2 regions of the Chamaesiphon sp. VAR_48_metabat_135_sub genome follow, and region 1 is predicted to be linked to the other one. Evidence: riboswitches for the same ligand, from Rfam matches in the RefSeq annotation. Region 1 holds a riboswitch; the other holds the start of a gene.
What was found. A riboswitch is a leader RNA that binds a small molecule or an ion and turns the genes downstream of it on or off. The one in region 1 is predicted to bind cobalamin.

Region 1 (3,213 bases):
CGCGGAATACCTGCATAAACCACGCTCCAAACGCTCATCCACACAAATATGAAGATTTGCACTGGATAGTGAGTGATGAGGGCGAGCAATAGCACTACAAGTGCAAAATAGAGCTTTTGTGATGGGGGTAAATGACGCAGCCGATTGCTGTAGGCGAGAGTGTCAAGCTGAATATGCACTAATTGCTATTTTCTACTATTAGAGCAGTCTCCCTGACAAAGAAGCTTGATATTCGGTTGATGTCGCGGCTTCTTCGATCTTCCGGCGTTCGGTGCGACCTTTATACAGCCCTAAAATATAACAAGCGACCCCCGAGCCGATCGCGGCTTGAGTAGCAAATAGAAAGGTTTCTATTTCGCCACCAGATGGCTTGATTACAGGCTCAAACCAAGGTTTATATCCAGGGCTAACCGATTCGATCGCCGTAATATTAATACTATCTGTTGCCTTAAATTCTTTGCCCTGATACATTAAGACTGGAGCCATAGACAAGATGACTGCACCACTTAATAACCACGCATTAATTGATGATTTTTGCATCTAAATTATTTCCCTTTTGAAATAGTCCGAGTGTTTTCAATTCTTGTTGACCGTAATCTTGGAGCCAATTCCATACTAGCACTGTCAATAAACCTTCACTAATTGCCAGGGGAATTTGGGTAATGGCAAAGACACCTACAAATTTGACGAACGCTGCCATGAATCCGCCTTGTGCGGCCGGAAAAGCCAGGGCTAATTGGACTGCAGTGACTAGATAAGTACACAAATCTTCTAACATTGATGCCAGAAATACCGCAATTTTCTGATGTCCGGTTTTGGCGATCGCATTATAAACGACGTAAGCTACCAGCGGGCCGACAATTGCCATTGAGAAGGCATTCGCGCCTAAGGTTGTCAGTCCCCCATGAGCCAGGAGGATCGCCTGAAATAGCAGCACCAATCCACCCATAACAGACATCGCCATCGGGCCGAATAGAATCGTGCCTAGCCCCGTTCCGGTGGGGTGAGAACTACTGCCATTAACTGAGGGAATTTTGAGTGCAGAGAGGACGAAGGTAAAGGCTCCAGCCAATGCCAAGAGGAGTTTGAGTTCTGGGTGTGCTTTGGTAATCCGATCGATCGATCTTAAACCCAATAAGAAGAAAGGTATGGCAACTATCCACCAAAACACCGCCCATTGAACGGGTAAATAGCCTTCAGCAATATGCATGGCATGAGCTGGTGTCGGCGATCCGACCACTAAATAGCTGCTCAAGCCAACCATTGCTAGCAATGTAGCAACTCGCCGATTTCGATATTTTGTCACCTTGTACCTCGCAGATGAACGTGATTTATTTCGATCGATGGGTGTTCTGACTCAGTTAATTCAAGACTCAACAGCTTGAAAACATTACAGTTGCGGGACAGCGTTGGACTTTGCACCAATCTTTCCCCATTGATTTCCGTGGCTGATTTGCAATTAATAATTAATAATGATTAATTATCAATTTTTTTCAGAGCAGTACTGCCGACGACTGGCTACAGTCTAGCATCTAAAATGTGCTGTCGATCGAACCTGTAGAGAATAATAGTGAGAGGGATCGGATCTCGATCGACAAGTAAGGGTATGCTGGTTTCCCTCAGCATACCCTCTGTAACTATCCACTATCCACTATCCACTATTTGCTAAGTCGTTCTAACTGCCGAATAATCTGAGCGTGTTGAAGGTTGTCTCCCCGATCTCGCCGTTTCTCATGCCCAGAGGCTCCAGCATCAAATTGATAGAGACCCATTTGAGCGTATTCTAGAGCAGAATAACGCTGAGGTCCGATCGCTGGAGCTTGAATATCGGCACCTGCGGCAATTAATAATTGGACGATCTCACCGTACCCTGCATAAGCAGCACTAGAAATCGGTGCGAACCCTAACTTATCTCGTAGATTAACATTAGCTCCAGCGCAAATTAGTAGCTCGACAATTTTGGTATGCCCTGCTGCTGAAGCATTGCCAATTGCCGCACCTCGATCGAGATCCAGATTCACCTTAGTTGTCAACAGCGATTGAACTTGCTCGATATTGCCCGCAGTTGCAGCTTGGATCAGTTGAATTGATTCCAATCCTACTGTTGAAGCACCTGCTTGAATCAGCAGATTTAACATTTGGTAATTTTCGGCTGCGGCTACTGCTGTCAGTACCGTATGTCCACGATCGTCACGCAGATCGAGATCTGCACCAGCCGCGATCGATGTCTCGACACAATCCGCATAGCCAGAACCAGCTAATGCGGCATGGAAGATCGCCGTTTTGCCCCCAGCACCCCGTTGATTGATATCGGCACCACCAGCAATCAGTAGTTTCATCACCTGTTGACGATTGCTAGCAAAGAAACTCCCCGCTGTTAGCATCAGTGCTGTCATCCCCAGCCCTAAACCATCATCATCGCTAAGGAGATTGGGGTTGGCTCCCGCAGCTAAAAGAGTATTGACGATCGATCGATGCCCGTAATAAGCCGCAGCCATCAGTGCGGTATGTCCTTTGGCACCGATTTCATCGATTTCCACGCCAATCTCAATGGCCCGATTAATCTCATCGATATTGCCCATTGTCGCCATTTCGATGAATTTTTCCACCGGACGATTTTGTTCGCGAATCCGACGTTTGCGCGTAGCTTGGAGCAAATGTTCGCCATCTCGATCGGCACACAGTCGAATTATGGTGTTGACGAGGGGATATAAATAATTATAAATCTCGCGTTCTTCACATTTAGCTGCTAGGAGAATTGGTGTTTCACCGCGACTCCAGACATTGACATTTGCCCCTGCTGTCACCAATAGTTGGACGACCGATCGATGCCCATTTTTAATAGCAGATAGTAATGCTGTCCAACCATCCGATCCGACGGGTTCGTTCACATTCAATCCTCGTGGTAAGAGCATTTGAATAATTTCGACTTCACCGCGTTCCGCTGCTAATCCTAGTGCGGTAGTCCCAATATTTCCACAGTGAGGATTGGCTCCCGCCGCGAGTAGACACCTGACGAGATCGGCATGTCCGCGATCGATCGACATCCCCAACGGCGAATAGCCCAAATTCCAATCATAGCGATCGAGACTTGCACCCACCTCAATTGCCTGTTGGGCTAGATCGAGATCTCCGTCGATTACCGCTGCCATCAATGAGGTATTGGTAGAATTTTCCTCATATCCACCCGTGAGATCGATCTCATCATCTTGT
Region 2 (3,213 bases), on a different contig from region 1:
GCTCGGCTAATGGTGGCATCAATCCAGTCCATGTCAAGCTTTGAGAGGGCAATCCATGCAACAGTATCGCCGTTTGGGGATTTTCCCAGCCAACAGGGGAAAGTTTTCGATAGCACCATTCTAGCGAACCGACTTTAATTAATGTTTTGGTGATTTTTGCCACGATAAATGATGGAGATGTGCTGTTTTGTCTTCAGTTATATCGATATTTATCAATATCTATGCGTATCGATATAAATACTAACGAAGAGAGTATTTACACTTTCCCATTAAAAGCGATCGTCACGATCGCCAGTAAAATAAATAATAATCCACCAATTATAGTAATGGTACGCTCGAAAATATGACTAGTACTGAGCGGCTGAAATAAAGCCACCATTTAGTCCTTGTTCTAATCACTCTCCCCGCTCCCCGCTCCCCGCTCCCCGCTTTTACGAAATAGTAATGTTATTTACGCCACCGAGTACTAGCAATCGCTCTACTGCCAATTACAGCAATTAACGCACAGATCGTATGACCGACAATACTACCTAACATTACCCCGATCGAGTCTTTGGATGCAGCCAGTGTAATTGTAGCAAACTGGTTACGATCGCCCCATTCGGCAACAAATGTTAGCACGCAACTTTCTATCAAAATCTTCCAAGTAGTATTCCGTTGCCGGAATTTGCGTTCGCCTTCAACAATTGCTTCCTCAACCCCTTCTAGTAATAAAAGTAAAAATGAAATCCGATTGGGATCGAGAAATATATATTAAAGCTTGTCGCTTTGCTGCTGAGGCTCATCGGGGACAGTTGTATCCAGGTACTGAATTACCGTATCTGATGCACTTGAATTTCGTGAGTATGGAGATTATTGCCGCGCTCAATGCCGAACCTGGATCTGATGGCGATCTGGCGATCCAGTGCGCTTTGCTCCATGACACAATCGAGGATACAGATACTAGCTACGAGCAGATTGAATCGATCTTTGGAATCAGAGTTGCCGATGGGGTTGCTGCTTTGAGCAAAAATCTAGAGCTAGAGAAATCACAACAATTAGTTGATAGTCTCGATCGCATCGGACAACAACCGATCGAGATTTCGATGGTAAAATTAGCAGATCGGATTAGCAATCTTCAGCCGCCACCACCTGATTGGACGAGAGCAAAAATTATCCAGTATCGTGACGAAGCGATCGAGATTCACAGTCGATTACATACTGCTAGTCACTTTCTCTCGGTAAGATTGGTAGAAAAAATCCAAAACTATAAAGCGCAACAAGACAGGGGGATTCTCTAGGGTCTAAGTAGCAAGCTATACTTTCCAAACATCCTCTTAAAACAGAAAGCGATCGAATTTAGTCGATCGCTTTCTGTTCGCTGATTTAAAGAGTTGTTATTTTAGATGATGGGAAAATTCTTCTTGATGAAAAAACTACACGCGCACCCGTTGGAGAGCTTGTAACTGAGAGAACAGAATCTCAACTTCTGCGTGAAGTTCGAGAAACTTCTCTTGTCTATCGACTGGATATAGAGCCTTGGTCAATTTAGCAACTTGCTGCTCGTGCTCGGAGGTAGCAGATTCAACAGGACGATCGACGAGGGTTAGTGGGCTGGAAGACATAGCTTTAGAATAGTTATTTATACTTACTCACACTAGGAGTAATTGTAGCCTGAATTCCACCGTTCTCAAAGAGATAAATTATGGAGGTTTCCGAACTATCTACCGCAAAATGTGGATTTAATGTCTGTGACGGGGCAATAGTGGGATTGTTCCGATGTCACGATGTCATGGTAAATTGGTCTAACTGGGGGTCGGGGAAGTCTGGTGAAAATCCAGGACTGTGCCGCAACTGTGATGAAGCAATTGCTTCGAGTCAGAATACCGCATCCTGAGGTTGAGTGTGCCCAATCGGTACTCTAAAAATCCACTATTCCTTGCGTCGCATGGGGAAGGAGTTAAATTCATTGTCTGTCGAAAGATCTATCTGTCCAGATATTTATCATCCTGCTGTCGCTCGGGATGGATTGTTGACTCGGTTGCGAATTCCTGGTGGAGTGCTCAATGAATTTCAGTGTTTGGCGATCGCGCAGTTATTAGAGTCAACTGGGTTAGAGTATCTTCAGGTAACAAATCGGGCAAATTTACAGTTACGAGGACTAGCGCAGGATCTCGCGCCAGATTTATTAACTAGATTAGCCGATTGTGGTTTGGCGGCGATCGATCCTGCTGTAGATGGTATCCGCAATATGATGCTAAGTCCGACGACGGGGTTTGACGCGCAGGAATTAATTGACGTGCGTCCATTGGCTGAAGCTTGGTATGAGTATTTAACTCACCATCCCGAATTAGGCGTGTTATCGACTAAATTTAGTGTCGGGGTTGATGGTGGTGGAACTGTTGGAATTATCGATCGACCTAATGATATTACGCTGTTAGCTGTTAGTGATAACGGATTTAGTCTACATTTAGGCATCGGCGAACGCGGCGACGCACCTGTACCTGTGGGGGTAAGATTAACCCTAGCTGAATGTTTGCCGATGTTGGTGGCGATCGCTCAGAGTTATCGACAGGGAATTGAATTATTAGGTGGAGATGCTCGGCGAAAACCACGTCTGAGAGATGTAGTTCGTCACTGGGGTTTGACAGGGTTTAGCGAGATTGTCCAACGAGAATTAGCGGGTTCCAGGCGGTTTATTTTTAAAAACCTCGCTCCAGATCGAGAGTCGTACGGAGAAAATGGCGATCGTCATTTAGGTGTACATCAGCAAAGTCAAACGGGTTTTTATTACCTGGGGATAGTGTTACCGTTGGGACGATGGACGATCGACCAAATCGAGGGTTTGGGTAAAATTGCCGCTCGGTATGGCAGTGGGCATATTCGATTGACTCCTTGGCAAAATATTATTGTCCCCGACATTAATGAGCGGGATCTGGCGAGGGTGCAGGAATTAATTACCGATTTAGGTTTAGTACAGACAGCAAACCATCCCAGTAGTTTATTAAGAGCCTGTGCAGGTGCGACTGGTTGTCAATTTGCAGCTACAGATACTCAGGCTGATGCGATCGATCTAGCTAATTATTTAGCAGCTAAATTTAGTCTAGATCGACCTCTGAATATCCATTTCAGTGGTTGTGACAAATCTTGTGCCCAACACGATCGCGCCGATATCACCCTCTGGGGGCACCAACCAAACCCCGAACAATCTGGAAGCTATCGGCTGTCGATTGC

Region 2: it holds a riboswitch for cobalamin, as region 1 does, so the genes downstream of both, cobG (precorrin-3B synthase) here and RMO55_RS22020 (energy-coupling factor ABC transporter permease) in region 1, are expected to answer to the same signal.

What each region holds. Positions count from the first base shown of each region.
Region 1 covers NZ_JANOJV010000323.1:7,144-10,356, reverse strand. The annotation lists gene cbiQ (cobalt ECF transporter T component CbiQ) at 1-179, opposite strand, end outside; gene RMO55_RS22025 (energy-coupling factor ABC transporter substrate-binding protein) at 199-540, opposite strand; gene RMO55_RS22020 (energy-coupling factor ABC transporter permease) at 521-1,264, opposite strand; cobalamin riboswitch at 1,325-1,486, opposite strand; gene RMO55_RS22015 (ankyrin repeat domain-containing protein) at 1,659-3,213, opposite strand, start outside.
Region 2 covers NZ_JANOJV010000059.1:9,083-12,295, reverse strand. The annotation lists gene RMO55_RS04510 (alpha/beta fold hydrolase) at 1-163, opposite strand, end outside; gene RMO55_RS04505 (hypothetical protein) at 257-379, opposite strand; gene RMO55_RS04500 (TMEM165/GDT1 family protein) at 448-621, opposite strand; gene RMO55_RS04495 (HD domain-containing protein) at 723-1,280, shown strand; gene RMO55_RS04490 (hypothetical protein) at 1,416-1,604, opposite strand; cobalamin riboswitch at 1,742-1,888, shown strand; gene cobG (precorrin-3B synthase) at 1,949-3,213, shown strand, end outside.